DNA from 2 places in the Staphylococcus sp. FSL K6-0223 genome. Region 1 is predicted to be linked to the other one. Evidence: riboswitches for the same ligand, from Rfam matches in the RefSeq annotation. Region 1 holds a riboswitch; the other holds the start of a gene.
The links. Region 1 has a riboswitch for FMN ahead of MHI13_RS06240 (ECF transporter S component). Riboswitches for the same ligand answer to the same signal wherever they lie in the genome.

Region 1 (8,443 bases):
GAAGAAGATCCTCGTGAGGAACTTGTAGGTCGTTTAATCGAATATCAAAATTATAAAGAATATTCTTTACTATTAACAGAATTAAAGAAAGAACGAGAATTATATTATACTAAATCACCAGCTGATTTATCTCACTTAGAAAAAGAAACGCATTGGGACAAAAATCAAACGATTGATTTGACTCAACTGATTGTTGCATACCAAAGAGTAAAAAATAGAGTAGCATTAAATACGCCAAAAGCAGTTGAAATTTCAAAAGATATTTTTACAATTCAACAAGCTACTGAAGTGGTTGCTAAACATTTAGAGAAACAAACATCATTTAACTTCTTTAGTTTATTTAACTTTAATGAACCTGTGAGTAAAGTTGTTACACATTTCTTAGCAATATTAGAAATGTCTAAAGCAGGTCTTATTAATATAGAACAGTCAAATAACTTTGAAGACATCAATATCATTAGAGGAGTGAACTATTCTATTGGATAACATTGGCATTATAGAGTCATTATTATTTACTGTAGGCGATGAAGGACTCGAAGCACGTCAGCTTGCAGATATTTTAAAAATGGATTTAGATGAACTTGATCAATTAATTTCGACGTATCATTCAAAAGGTCTTGAAATACAAAGATATGGTTCCATTTATATGTTAACCTCCAAAAAAGAGAGTGCTCCTTTTATCGAAGTATTAGTGAATCAAAAAGCAAACATGAAATTATCTCAAGCTGCTATGGAGACACTATCGATTATTGCTTATAATCAACCATTAACTAGAAGTGATATCGAAGTAACAAGAGGTATTAATTCTGATGGTGCAGTGAGAACATTAATTGCTAGAGGACTTATTGAAGCAAAAGACATGGAGAATTCGCGTAGTCATTTACTCATGACTACTGATTTATTTTTAAATGTTTTTGGAATGAAATCAATAGAAGAACTACCATCTACTGAAGAAGATAACGAAGAGATTGAAAATTTCTTTAGTACACTTACAGAGCAAAAGGAGAAATAAAATGAATAAAGATTTAGAAAGACTTCAAAAACGAATTGCTAACAGTGGATATACATCTCGAAGAAAGGCAGAAACTTTAATCACTGAAGGTAAAGTAAAAGTCAATGGTCAAGTAGTTACGGAACTTGGAACGAAAGTTAAATCTTCAGACACTGTTGAAGTTGAAGGAATTAAAATTGAGCAAGAAGATAAAATTTATATTCTGTTCTATAAACCAACGCAAGTGATTACTAGTGTTTCAGATGATAGAGGTAGAACGGTTGTAACAGATTATTTTAAAGATTTAGAAGCAAGAATTTATCCAGTTGGACGATTAGACTATGATACTTCAGGGTTATTATTACTTACAAATGATGGTGAATTTACTAACCTGATGACTCATCCTAGATATCATATTCAGAAAAAATATGTTGCAAAATTAAAAGGGTATTTAATGAGAGAAGAAGTTAAAGCATTAGAACAAGGAATTGAATTAGAAGATGGTTTTACACAACCTGCTCAAGTTAAAATAAAAAATCAAAATAAAGAAAAAAATACGACACTGGTTGAAATAACTATTAGCGAAGGTAGAAATAGACAAGTTAGACGTATGTTCGAACATTTTAATCACACAGTCGATAAATTAATACGAATCGAATTTGGAAATCTTAATTTAAAAGGTTTAAATGCAGGTGAAGGTAGAGTATTAACACCTCATGAGGTGAAAATATTAAGACATATGGCTGAAAATGGCAATTAATTCGAAATAACTTAACAATACAAAGTATTTTCACAATTACAATGTGTATCTTTTTTTATTTATTCACTGTAATAATAAATCATAGGTTCTACATCAAAAAAGATATTTTGCTATTTTTTTCACAAAGTCAATTGAATAGAAAGCTTTAATATAGTGAATATGCTATAATTAAAATGGTATAGAGCATGTGTAGGAGGTATATTGTAATGATGAATGAAATATTAATTGTAGACGATGAAGATAGAATCAGAAGATTATTAAAGCTTTACTTAGAAAGAGAATCGTTTACTATCCATGAAGCAAGTGATGGTAGAGAAGCATATGAACTTGCTATGGAAAATGACTATGCGTGCATTCTTTTAGATTTAATGTTGCCTGAAATGGATGGTATTGAAATGTCATCAAAATTACGTGAGCATAAAGATACGCCTATTATTATGCTTACAGCTAAAGGCGAAGAAACTAATCGTGTGGAAGGATTCGAATCAGGTGCAGATGATTATATAGTGAAGCCTTTCTCTCCCCGAGAAGTCGTATTAAGAGTGAAAGCATTACTACGTAGAACTCAAACATCTAAACCAGAACAAAGCGAACCACATGCAAGAGATGTCATTGAGTTTAATCATCTTATTATCGATAATGATGCACATCGTGTATTAGCGGATCAACAACAAGTGAATTTAACTCCAAAAGAATATGAGCTATTAATATACTTAGCAAAAACACCTAATAAAGTATTTGATCGTGAACAACTATTAAAAGAAGTTTGGCATTATGAATTTTATGGTGATCTAAGAACTGTAGACACACATGTTAAACGATTAAGAGAAAAATTAAATCGAGTTTCTGAAGAAGCAGCACATATGATTCAGACCGTTTGGGGTGTCGGTTACAAATTTGAGGTCAATACAAATGATGAATCGACTAAATAGTGTTGTTATAAAACTGTGGTTAACTATAATATTTATAGTAACGACAGTTTTAATTTTATTAAGTGCAGCATTAATTACATTTATTCAATATTATTACACCCAACAAACAGAAAATGCTATAAGAGAAGATGCTTCAAGGATTAGTCATCTTGTTGAAAAAGCTGATAACAAGTCACTTGCCATACAACATAGTCAGGAATTGATTGATGGTACAGGTGGCGTTATTATTATGTCTAATAAAAATATGTCAGCAGAAAAATCATATAATCTGATTAAAAAAAGAATGTTAAAAGAAATACAAAACAATGACAACTTTAATAAAGTATTTGATACAGGGAAATCTGCCACACAAAACGTCACAATAAGTGAAAAAGGAGCATCCCATTCTTATATTCTTTTAGGATATCCGATGCAATCTCAAAATCGTAAACATGCTAAGTTTAGTGGCGTATTTATATATCAAGATTTAAAAACAATTGAAGATACTAATAATGCAATTACCATTATTATTTTAATTACTGCCATTGTATTTTTAATTGTTTCAACGATTTTTGCGTTCTTTTTATCTAATCGTATCACTAAGCCACTTAGAAAATTAAGTACACAGGCAATCAATGTATCGAATGGAGATTACTCTCAAAAAACAACAGTAAATACGAAAGATGAAATTGGTGAACTTTCTTATACGTTTAATAATATGAGTTATAAAATTCAAGAACACATTGAAGCTTTATCTACTCAAAAAAATATTCGTGATCGTTTATTTAATTCTATGATTGAAGGTGTAGTGGGTTTAAATGATAAAAGTGAAATTATTTTATCTAACAAAATGGCAGACCAAATACTACCGACAATTGATAAATCTATTTATTCAGAAATTAAAAATCAAATTAATGCCACATTTCATTCAAAAGGTACAGAGTTTAATGAATATACAATAAACTCTAAGTATTATGTGTTTATAATGAGCTATATTGATCGTATTCAACAAGATGGTCGTAGCGGGATTGTAATCATCATAAGAGATATGACAAATGAACATAATCTTGATCAAATGAAAAAAGATTTTATCGCAAACGTATCCCATGAACTCCGTACACCGATTTCGTTATTACAGGGTTATACTGAATCGATAGTCGATGGCATTGTAACAGAACCTAACGAAATCAAAGAATCACTATCAATTGTATTAGATGAAACAAAACGACTTAATCGCCTTGTCAACGAGCTTTTAAATGTTGCAAGAATGGATGCGGAAGGATTAGCCATTAATAAAGAAATACAGCCTATAATGCCATTATTACGTAAAATACAACTTAAATATCGTCAACAAGCACAAGATTTAGAACTAAACATAGACTTGTTACCAAATATTAATGAAGATGATTTATGGAATTACGATGCTGATCGAATTGATCAAGTACTCACAAACTTAATTGATAATGCAACACGCTATACACATCCTGGAGATTCAATTACGATTACTGCTAATAAAGATAGTCAGTATCAAATTTTAAATATAAAAGACACAGGTAGCGGCATTGCTCCCGAACATCTTGATCATGTATTTGATCGTTTTTATAAAGTAGAAGCTTCTAGAACTAGAGGTAAACAAGGAACTGGTTTAGGATTATTTATTAGTAAGATGATTATTCAAGAGCATGGCGGAATTATTTCTGTAGAAAGTACAGTGAATAAAGGCACAACCTTTATTATTAAATTACCTAAACCTTCTATAGATTCTAAATAATTAACTTTCGACAAAATAAGATTAAATATCCAAATTATTTGAGATTACGCTCTTCAAAGTTAAAGATAAAACTTTGAAGAGCGTTTTTATATCTATAGTTTTTTTAATATCATATTTCATTTCATATTAATTTAAAATCAGTCGACGAAATTGATGAACCATATCTCTCATTTTTATAAATAAACAGAGATATTGCAATGAAGGAGTTATTCATGTAATATAAATTTTAAATGATAAATTCAATAATTCATCTTCGGGGTAGGGTGTAATTCCCAACCGGCAGTAATTTGAGCCTGCGACCCGCTTCAATGGAAGTGGCTGATTCAGTGTAAATCTGAAGCCGACAGTATAGTCTGGATGGGAGAAGGTGGAGGTTTTTTGTTGTGTAAAAGTATCCTCCAATTCTTAGTAAGATGAATGGAAGGAGAAAACTGAATATGCAACAAAATAAACGTTTAATTACCATAAGTATGTTGAGTGCAATTGCATTCATATTAACATTTTTGAAATTTCCATTACCATTTTTGCCTCCATACTTAACATTAGATTTTAGTGATGTACCGACTTTATTAGCTACTTTTATTTTTGGTCCTTTATCTGGTCTTCTTGTAGCATTAATTAAAAATATATTAAATTTCTTATTTAATATTGGCGATCCTGTTGGGCCTGTGGCAAATTTTTTAGCAGGGGCTAGTTTTTTACTAACAGCTTATTTTATTAGTCATCGTAAACAATATTCATCTCGTCGTTCACTAATTATAGGATTAGTTGCCGGCACTATTGCAATGACTATCGTTTTAAGTATTTTAAATTATTTTGTCTTACTACCTTTATATGGCATGATATTTAATCTTGGTGATGTATTTACTAATTTAAAAGTAATTATTTTATCTGGTATTATTCCTTTTAATATTATTAAAGGATGTGTAATATCGATTATTTTTATCTTGCTATATCGCCGTTTAAAAAAAGTATTGAAATAAAATCAAAACCTCCGATGACTTCTTAGTAGGAATCATCGGAGGTTTTATATTATAATTATGGTAATGCAATTTTATTTACGGATTTATTCAAATTTTAAGGCATCTCCATCAAAAGGCTCTTCTTCAATTTTAATTGAATCAGTTGGACAGCCTTCAAGAGCATCTTCCATATCTTCATATAATTCTTCTGGTACTTCTGCAGTACCTTGATTATCGTCAAGGATTACGAAAGCAATACCTTCGTCATCATAATCGTAAATATCTGGTGCAGCAGCGCCACAAGCACCACAAGCAATACATGTATCCATATCAACGATTGTGTACTTTGCCATTTTATTCGCCTCCTTTGATAAAAATGCTACACTAGTCATAATAAATAATTTTATTATATTCTAGATATAAAAGTTCTATAAAAGAGGAGTTCACTCATGCAAGAAATGATTAGTTATGTTAAACATCACTCATTCAATTATAAAACTAATAAAAGTATATATAATATTTTAAGTGGAAAAAAGTCACATCAAACGTTTTTTGATGCGAGCTCTCAACAACTTTTATCATTATATCATAGTTTACCTAAATTAAAATATCAGACATTTGAACGACTTTTAAATAAAAATGATATAAAAGAATTAAATATCAAGGTGCATCCTCGATTCACTTATGATAGTCTTAATAATACTTTTAAATGTATTCAATTATTAATTCAGACGATATCTCAATATCTCCATCATCAACTTAAATTCGTACCAATGAACCAACAGGTTATTATTCAAAATAAAGTTAAAAAGGTTTATGGAACTATTATTGAAAATGATTTAATAAAAGACTTTGAAAATGAAGTGACTGATTTATTTCAAGCAATCAGTTTAAATAATAATAAGTGTTACCTTCATTATTATTTGCATGGTTATGATGAGCCTATGTATACAAGACAACAGGTAAGTTTGATTGAGAATATTTCTATTTCAAAATTATATACATTAGAATTGAATAATTTAGTCACCTTAGGAAGTGAAATTGAAAATAAACAACGTTATCCTATATTGTCTGAATGTATTATTCTTTCATCATTATTAAATAAAACATCTATTACTCAACAATATCTTCATCAAGGTTTGAGTTTAAATGAAATCGCAATTGCACAGAATGTTAAACTTAATACAATAGAAGATCATATTTTAGAATTATTTATTAAAGGTTATGAGAAAAATTACGAAAATTATGTGGGAAAAAAAGATATTTTTCAATTTACTCAATACTATACAGAGCATAAAGGAGAAAGATTAAAACGATATAAACAAGAGTTTGATCATTTATCATACTTTGAAATTAAACTCATGATTGTTGGGATAGAAAGAGGTGAAATGAATGTTAGAGAACAATCTTAAACAATGGTTTGGACATGAAAGTTTTCACCCAGGTCAGAAAGAGGTCATAGAAAGTGTATTACAAGGCAATCATACACTTGGTGTTTTGCCAACAGGTAGTGGGAAAAGTCTGTGTTATCAATTTCCAACTTATATGCAACAAAAACCTACTCTTATTATTTCACCGCTAATTTCTTTAATGGATGACCAAGTGATGCAACTTAAATCTCAAGGTGAACGAAGGGTTGTGTGTATTCATTCAGGTATGGATGAACAAGAAAAAAAAGAAAATATCAATGTATTAAATCAAAGTCGTTTTATATTTCTAAGTCCTGAATTTATTCTTCAATCTCATCATTTCAATTTAATTAAAAACATTCCATTTGGTTTAGTAGTATTAGATGAAGCACATTGCTTATCAGAATGGGGATATGATTTTAGACCGCATTACGCACTTATTGGTCAAATCACTCATCATTTTAAATTAGCGACTATTTTAGCATTAACTGCTACTGCACCGCCACATTTAACAAGTGATTTAGAACATATTTTAAAAGTTAAATTAAACACTATACAAACTACTATGAATCGTAAAAATATTTCGTTATCACATTTTAATTTCAAGGATGACGACGAAAAAATAGAATGGTTATTGAAATTTATTGAATCTTCAGGTCCCACAATTATTTATGTATCATCTAAGAAAATATGCTTACAACTCGCAAAACTCATTTATCAACATGGATATTTAACTGGTATTTATCATGGGGATTTAACTTATCAAGAACGTCAAACTGTTCAAAATCAATTTATTAATAATTTTATTCCAGTTATTGTAGCTACTAGTGCTTTTGGAATGGGGGTTAATAAAAAAGACATTCGGACTGTTATTCATTTTCATTTATCATCTAGTCCTTCAAATTATTTACAAGAAATTGGACGAGCTGGGAGAGATGGAAAACAAAGTCAAGCGATTAGTCTATATCAACCAGACGATGCTTATATTCTAGAGACGTTACTCTTTAATGATGCTATCGTATCAGAAGATGTCGAAACTTTTGAGTTAGGCGCATTCCTTCCACCTAATAAAGAAGAAATTTTAACAGTATTACACCAAAATTATACATTTAAAGAATTGAAACACATTTTTAAAACCTCATATATACGTAAACAAGCTGGTTATCAAAGAATCATAGGTTATACTCGTATAGATCAATGTAGAAGAAAATTTTTACTGGAATTTTTTGGAGAATCTCCTAATCAATCTAATGAATGTTGTGACAATGATTCAGATTTAAGTAAAATTGAGTGTTACAACAGAAAAAAAGTTAAAAGACAATTTACTTTCAATGAAAAAATTAAAAACTTATTTAGAGTTTAGTGACTTTACTTTACTAAAATATTTTATACAGGATATAATTAAATTACAAAATGATTTATAAGAAATTTAAAAAATGATACATATTTATGCATTACTTGGGTATAAATAATGTGACAATTAAAATAAGAAAAAGAAAGGATGTTGACTATGTCTAGAGATAATTTTAAGGATGATTTTGAAAAAAATCGACAATCGATAGATTCAAACGATCAATTCGATCGTGTAAATAATGAAACTAACGATGAAATAGACAATTTTAACAATGAAACTGATCAA
Region 2 (8,443 bases), on a different contig from region 1:
TCGAGGTCAAAGCCAGTGATGAACCGACTAAATAGCGTAGTTATAAAACTGTGGTTAACTATTATTTTAATAGTAGCGACAGTTTTAATTTTATTAAGTGTATCCTTAATTACCTTTATTCAATATTATTTTACGCAAGAAACTGAAAATTCTATTAAAGAAGATGCCAAAAGAATTAGTTCACTCGTTGAGAAATCTCACAATAAATCACTTGCTATTCAAAACAGTCAAAAACTTGTAGATGGCCCTGGTGGTTTAATCATTATGAATAATTTTAATGATAAACCACACGCATCATATAATAATACGAAAACTCAAATGCTCAATGAAATTAAAAAGAGCCCTAAATTTAAAAGAGTCTTCAATAACGGCGAATTTGAAACTCAAAACGTCACAATTAAAAATAACGGTAATACACAATCATATATACTATTAGGTTATCCAATGAAACCACAAGAAGATGCTAGTAGTAAGCATAGTGGCGTGTTTATTTATAAAGACTTAAAATCTATTGAAGATACAAATAATGCTATAACTATTATCATTTTGATTACTGCAATTATATTTATAGCAGCTAGTACAGTATTTGCATTCTTCTTATCTAACAGAATTACGAAACCCTTGAGACAATTAAAGACACAAGCACAAAAAGTTTCTGAAGGTGATTATAGTCAAATATCTTCCGTCTCTACTAAAGATGAAATTGGCGACTTATCAAGAGCTTTCAATAATATGAATTACGAGATTCAAGAACATATTGACGCTTTATCATCATCTAAAAGTATTCGTGACAGTTTATTAAACTCCATGGTCGAAGGTGTATTAGGTATAAACGATCAAAGAGTCGTTATCTTTTCTAATAAAATGGCTGATGATATCATCCATTTTATTGATGATTTTTCAAAAGAATCAATCGAACAACAAATCGAAAAAACGTTTGAATCCAAAGGAACTGAATTTCTCGAAATAGAAATTAGTACGCGTTATTACGTCTTTATCACAAGTTATATCAATCGTATTCAGCCGAATGGCAGAAGTGGTATTGTAGTGATTATTCGTGATATGACAAATGAACATAATTTAGATCAAATGAAAAAAGACTTTATCGCTAATGTATCACATGAATTACGCACACCCATTTCCTTATTACAAGGTTATACAGAATCAATTGTTGATGGTATAGTCACTGAACCAGATGAAATTCGTGATTCGCTTGGTGTTGTATTAGATGAATCTAAGCGATTAAATCGTCTAGTTAATGAATTATTAAATGTTGCACGAATGGATGCTGAAGGTCTATCTGTTGAGAAAGAAGTACAACCAATAAAAAATCTTTTAGATAAAATGAAAGCTAAATACCGTATGCAAGCAGACGATTTAGGATTAACGATGGAATTTAACTCTGGCAATGATCATCTTCTATGGGATTATGACATGGATCGAATGGATCAAGTTTTAACTAATCTCATTGATAATGCATCAAGATATACACAACCAGGTGACACAATTGCAGTAACTGCAAGTAAAGATGAGCAATATAATATTTTATATATTAGCGATACAGGTACAGGTATTGCTCCAGAACATTTACAACAAGTGTTTGACCGCTTCTATAAAGTTGATGCCTCACGTAAACGTGGTAAGCAGGGAACTGGTTTAGGTCTCTTTATTTGTAAGATGATTATTGAAGAGCATGGTGGACAAATTGATGTAAAAAGTGAGCTCGGTAAAGGTACCACATTTATAATTAAGCTCCCTCAACCTAAAAATAATGAAGCAGAGTAAACAAAATTTTAAAATACGAATTCGATGTGCATCTCATTAAGTCGGAGATATACTCTAACTTTTGGGGTGCATTTTTGTGTTTCTAATATGTTCTAACTTCACATCAACGTTAAAGTTTCATTTTTGGTTTATAGAAAATTAGGTCAATTGAATGATTTGATGAAAGGAAGCACTTTTATATTGATCGAATATCTTTTTGATAATAAATAACTAAGTACTTTATACTAACGATTTTATTTTTTGATAAGAAAGCAGAGTCATTGAGTTTATCACCTTTATCGTGTAATATAAAAATTAAATAAAAACATTATCAATATTCATCTTCGGGGTAGGGTGCAATTCCCAACCGGCAGTAAATTTAAGCCTGCGACGAAATAATTCGATAACACACGTAGTTGTCATATTATTTCTTGATTCAGTGAGATTCTGAAGCCGACAGTATAGTCTGGATGGGAGAAGATGGAGGTTTTTTGTTGTGCAAATTTCCTCCTTTTCTAAGCAAGATGAATGGAAGGAGAAAATTAAATATGCAACAAAATAAACGTCTTATAACTATAAGTATGTTAAGTGCGGTTGCGTTTGTATTAACATTTATAAAGTTTCCGCTACCATTCTTACCACCATACTTAACGTTAGATTTAAGTGATGTGCCAACGTTACTTGCTACTTTTTTATTAGGTCCCATTGCAGGTATTATTGTCGCATTCATTAAAAATATCTTAAACTTTTTATTTAACATGGGAGACCCTGTTGGGCCTGTAGCAAACTTTTTAGCCGGGACAAGTTTCTTATTATCAGCTTATTATGTATATAAAAACAAACGCTCAACACGCACTTTAATTTATGGTCTAATAGTTGGTACGATTGTAATGACTATTGTACTTAGTATCTTAAATTACTTTGTATTACTTCCATTATATGGAATGATATTTAATTTAGGAGATGTCGTTAAGAATCTTAAAATTGTAATTGTTTCCGGTGTAATACCGTTTAACATTATCAAAGGTATCATCATTTCAATTATCTTTGTTTTACTATATAAAAGACTAAAAAATATTTTAAAATAAATAAATGCTCTTGATTCTAAGTTATCTCAAAATATCTTAGTATCAAGAGCGTTTTTGATATCATTCTTAAATAAAAATGAGGCAAGTAGTAATCAAAAATAAAAACTCGAATTCCTAACAATTATAATTAAGAATTCGAGTCAATTTATTATTCAAATTTAAGCGCGTCACCATCAAATGGTTCGTCTTCAATTTTAATTGAATCAGTAGGACAACCTTCTAGTGCATCTTCCATATCTTCGTATAACTCTTCAGGCACTTCTGCAGTACCTTGGTTATCATCAAGGATTACGAAAGCAATACCTTCGTCGTCGTAATCATAAATATCTGGAGCTGCTGCACCACATGCACCGCATGCTATACAAGTATCCATATCAACGATTGTATATTTAGCCATTTTCATTCGCCTCCTTTGATAAAAATGCTACACTAGTATTACTAATACAATTGTAGACATCGACATTTTTCATTTCAATATATTCGTTTTATAGAGTGAGGGTTTAATTTGTACGATATATTATCTTATGCTATTGATCATGCATTTAACTACAAAACAAATAAAAGTATTTATAATATTTTAATAGGCAAGAAGTCTCATCAAACTTTTTTTGACGCTTCGAGCCAACAACTTTTGTCATTATATCATAGTTTACCCAATTTAAAATATCCTACTTTTGAGCGATTTATACTACAAAAGGATGATTTTAATCATAAATTAGATATCAAAACGCATCCTCGATATACATATGATAGTTTAACCCGAACATTTAGTTGTATACAACTACTTATCCAAACATTATCGAATACTCGTGAAGATTCTTTTAAATTTATTCCAGTAGTTCAAAATACTTACGTACAACAGAAAGTGAAACAGCTATATAATCATATCAAACTCTCTCAATTGGAAGCGTCATTTATATCAGAAATATATTCACTATTCGACGCAATAGAACGTCGCAATAATAAGAATGTGCTACATTACTATCTACAAGGGTATGAGGAACCTATGTATACTCGTCAGCAAATTAGTTTGATAGAGGATATAAAGCAATCTGAACTATTTGAATTAGAGATGAATCAACTGATAGATTTATTAGATGAGATTGAAGACGAATCTAATTATCCTATACTATCTCACACAATTATCTTACCTCAGTTGTTAAATCAAACTTTTCTAAGTTATCAAAAATTACTACACGGTATGAATATGAACGAAATAGCAGAACATCAAAACGTTAAAATAAATACTATTGAAGATCATGTATTGGAAATATTTATTAAAGGTTATCAGAATGATTACAACACTTATGTCAATCAAAAAGAAATTGATCAATTTATTCAATATTATGATCATCACATAGGCCTAAGATTAAGAGAATACAAACAAGCATTTGAAGACTTAACTTATTTTCAAATAAAATTAATCATCGTAGGTATTGAGCGAGGTGACTTACGTGTTAGAAGATAAACTTAAAGAATGGTTTGGATTTGAGACTTTCAAACGTGGCCAAAAGGAGATTATTGAAAGCATATTAGCAGGTAAACACACCTTAGGTATTTTACCTACAGGAAGCGGGAAAAGTTTATGTTACCAACTTCCTACATATTTAATTGAGAAACCAACGTTAGTCATATCACCGTTAATTTCTTTAATGGATGATCAAGTGATGCAAATGAAACTTAATGGTGAATCTCACGTCTCATATATACATTCAGGTATGGATGAAATCGAAAAGAGAAACCATATTAATCAAATTTCACAAAGTCGATTCATTTATTTAAGTCCCGAATTTTTATTACAGCCACAGAATTTCAAGTTAATATCACATTTAGACTTTGGTTTAATAGTTCTAGATGAAGCTCATTGTCTATCAGAATGGGGTTATGACTTTAGACCACATTATGCCCTTATTGGACAAATCACTTCTCACTTCAAAAATGCGCGTATACTTGCGTTAACTGCGACAGCTCCACCACATTTAGAAGAAGATTTATCACATATTCTTAGTATTGATTTAAATGTCATTAAAACGAGTATGAATAGAGATAACATTTCTTTACAACATAAGAATTTTAACGATGATGACGATAAAATAAAGTGGCTCATACCTTTTTTAAGCTATTCAGGACCCACGATTATATATATTTCCTCTAAGAAAAGATGTCTAGAATTAGCTAAATTAATTTATGAGGCGGGATTCTTAACGGGCATTTATCATGGTGATTTGAGTTATCAAGAACGTCAAACTGTTCAACAACAATTTTTAAATAATGATATACCTATTATCGTAGCCACAAGTGCTTTTGGGATGGGAATAAATAAAAAAGATATCCGAACTGTCATTCACTTTCATTTATCTTCAAGTCCTTCCAATTATTTACAAGAAATTGGTCGCGCAGGAAGAGATGGTAAACCGAGTCAAGCCATTAGTTTGTATCAACCCGATGATAGCTTCATTTTAGAAACCTTATTGTTTGCAGATATGATGACTGAAGAGGATATCTCTATGTTTGAATTAGGTGAATTTTTACCACCCGTTAAAAAGGATATTCTAGATACGTTATATCGTCAGTTTACAATTAATGACCTTAAATCAATATTTAAAAAATCATTTCAACGTAAACGTTTAGGATACATGCGCATACTAGGCTATAAAAATTTAGATCAATGTCGCCGTAATTATTTACTCGAGTTTTTTGGTGAACATCCGGATAAACCTGTAAGATGTTGCGACAATGATACTGAATTGGAAGAAATAAAAACTTTTAATCGCAAAAAAGTAAAAAGGAAAATGAATTATAAAGAAAAATTGCAAAACTTATTTGAAGATTAACTTCAGATAATTATATCTAGTTAAAATGATTATGAAGCATCATTTATTTCTGACTAAATTGGCAATCTTCATTCTCAGGCTAGCTATCGCTTTACTTAAAGAATTTTATCAAGCTATAATTAAAATGTAAGACTTATTTAAATGTATTAAATATTTTTAAATTTCATACATATTCACACTTATTCGTGGGTATATTAAATGTAACGTTATTAAATTCACTTAAACAAAGAAAGGATGATGTTTGTGTCTAATAATAGTTTCAAAGATGATTTTGAAAAAAATCGTCAATCTATTGATCCAGAAGAACACAACAATCGTGTAAACGATGAACAGCAAGATGAATCAAAAGAAAATATTGAGGATAAATCAAATCAACAATTTCCTCCTAGAAACGCACAACGTCGTAAGAGACGTCGTGATGTTGCTACTAATCATAATAAACAACAAGATGACCGTAACGACAACTCGAATGAAAATAATTCACTAGATGATCGCTATGATGAAGCATCATTACATAATGGTGAAAACGATAATTACGACACAGCATCTCGCACAGACCACGGTCAACACGATCATGATGAAAATTTAAACCGTTCAAGTAATAACGTGCGTGAAGACCAAGGTGCACAAGATGATAGATTAGGTAGCGGAAAAGATGCAACTATAGCTGGTGGAGCTGCAGGTGCTGGAGCTACTGGTAACGCTGCTCAACATTCTAATAAAAAAGCAGGTGCTCGTCCTGGACCTAAAGTTAATGAAGGTCATAATAATGATCTAACTGATGACAATCATCGTCGTCAACAAGACCACGAAGAGCGAGACTTTGATGAAGATAGAGAACGTCATGATAAGAAATCTGGTAAAGGTAAAAAAGCTGCTGCCGCAGGTGCAGGTGTTGCTGGCGCTGCGGGTGCTGCCGGTGTTGCTAAACATCACCATGATGAGAAAAATAAAAATCATGAAGACAAACATGCTAGTCATGATCAACATCATGACACTAATGACAAACGCAATAACCAACATGACAAAGATTTCGATCATGAACGACGTAACAATGATAATAAAGATTATGATAAGAAATCTGGTAAAGGTAAAAAAGCTGCTGCTGTTGGAACTGGCGCTGCAGGTGCCGCTGGAGCTGCTGGATTAGCAAAACATGAACATGACAAACATAAAGATAATCGCAATCAACATGACCATGGGCGTAGAGACGATAGAAACAACAATAGAGACGACCGCAATTATGACCGTAGAAATGATAACCGTGACAATAAGAAAAAAGGTGGAATTATGAAGATATTATTACCACTGATTGCTGCAGTGCTTATACTTGGTGCAATTGCTATCTTTGGTGGAATGGCATTAAACAATCATAATAATAGTAAAAACGATGATAATAAAGTTTCTGACCAAAGTAAGAAAGATTCTGATAAAAAGGCAAATGATAAAGATAAAGCTTCTTCAGACAAAGACAAAGATAAAAATAAAGATGGCAATAAAGACAGCGACAAAGATAAAGCTTCTTCAAATAATAGCGCTTCAAATTCAGATGAAAATGGTAATAGTGCTAACGGTGGTGCTGCTGGTTCAGATCAAAATGCAAATAGCACAGATAATTCATCTAACCAAAACGGTACTGCTAACAACCAAAACCAAGGTACACAAAATAATCAACAAAATAATGGTAACTCTACACAAGGTAACAATAACAATCAACAAAATACCCAAGGTCAACAATCTCATACTGTAAACGGTAAAGAAAACCTATACCGTATCGCAATCCAGTATTACGGTGAGGGTACTCAGCAAAATGTTGATAAAATCAAACGTGCTAATGGTTTAAGTAGTAATGACATTCATAACGGTCAAACGTTAGTTATTCCTCAATAGAAACCATAAAGCACACTATAAAAAACGTTCTCTCGGCAATTGCCAAGAGAACGTTTTTTAATTTAACTTCATCTTTTTATATTTATATTCACATGAATATACTCAATTTTTTTAATTTTATTCTTTTCATGCTTAGCTAAAATCATTAATAACTGATATAATAATTTGGTGATTAAAGGAGGGCAAATCATGCAAAGAGTTGAAAGCATTATAATTGGTGGTGGCCCATGCGGTTTAAGCGCTGCTATAGAGCAGAAGAAAAAAGGGATTGAAACTTTAGTAATAGAAAAAGGGAATGTTGTAGAATCAATTTACAATTATCCAACTCATCAAACTTTCTTTTCATCAAGTGATAAGTTGAGTATCGGAGATATTCCATTTATTGTCGAAGAAAGTAAACCGAGACGAAATCAAGCGCTCGTCTATTACAGAGAAGTTGTTAAACATCATCAATTAAACATACATCCATTTGAAGAAGTTTTAACAGTTAAAAAAATTGATAATAAGTTTACCATTACAACAACTAAAGATGTTTATGAATGCAAATTTTTAACTGTCGCGACAGGTTATTACGGTCAACATAATAAATTAGAGGTTGAGGGCGCTGAATTACCTAAAGTATTTCATTACTTTAAAGAAGCACACCCATACTTCAATCAAAATGTGGTAATTATTGGTGGTAAAAATTCTGCAGTAGACGCAGCTTTAGAGTTAGAAAAAGCTGGAGCAAATGTAACAGTCATTTATCGTGGTGAAAGATATCCAAAAGCGATTAAACCATGGATATTACCAAATTTTGAATCACTCGTTAACCATGAAAAAATAACTATGGAATTTAACGCTAATGTAACACAAATTACTGAAGAT

Region 2: another riboswitch for FMN. It lies ahead of MHI13_RS12505 (ECF transporter S component); the one in region 1 lies ahead of MHI13_RS06240 (ECF transporter S component).

Annotation. Positions count from the first base shown of each region.
Region 1 covers NZ_JBBOYX010000001.1:1,245,212-1,253,654, forward strand. Annotated here, with positions in the region: gene MHI13_RS06215 (segregation and condensation protein A) at 1-486, shown strand, start outside; gene scpB (SMC-Scp complex subunit ScpB) at 479-1,012, shown strand; gene MHI13_RS06225 (pseudouridine synthase) at 1,014-1,751, shown strand; gene MHI13_RS06230 (response regulator) at 1,958-2,683, shown strand; gene MHI13_RS06235 (ATP-binding protein) at 2,667-4,433, shown strand; FMN riboswitch at 4,679-4,806, shown strand; gene MHI13_RS06240 (ECF transporter S component) at 4,871-5,416, shown strand; gene MHI13_RS06245 (ferredoxin) at 5,500-5,748, opposite strand; gene MHI13_RS06250 (helix-turn-helix domain-containing protein) at 5,845-6,807, shown strand; gene MHI13_RS06255 (RecQ family ATP-dependent DNA helicase) at 6,788-8,167, shown strand; gene ebpS (elastin-binding protein EbpS) at 8,315-8,443, shown strand, end outside.
Region 2 covers NZ_JBBOYX010000002.1:294,640-303,082, forward strand. Annotated here, with positions in the region: gene MHI13_RS12495 (response regulator transcription factor) at 1-35, shown strand, start outside; gene MHI13_RS12500 (ATP-binding protein) at 19-1,785, shown strand; FMN riboswitch at 2,101-2,250, shown strand; gene MHI13_RS12505 (ECF transporter S component) at 2,313-2,852, shown strand; gene MHI13_RS12510 (ferredoxin) at 3,001-3,249, opposite strand; gene MHI13_RS12515 (helix-turn-helix domain-containing protein) at 3,358-4,320, shown strand; gene MHI13_RS12520 (RecQ family ATP-dependent DNA helicase) at 4,307-5,686, shown strand; gene ebpS (elastin-binding protein EbpS) at 5,930-7,576, shown strand; gene ypdA (bacillithiol disulfide reductase YpdA) at 7,766-8,443, shown strand, end outside.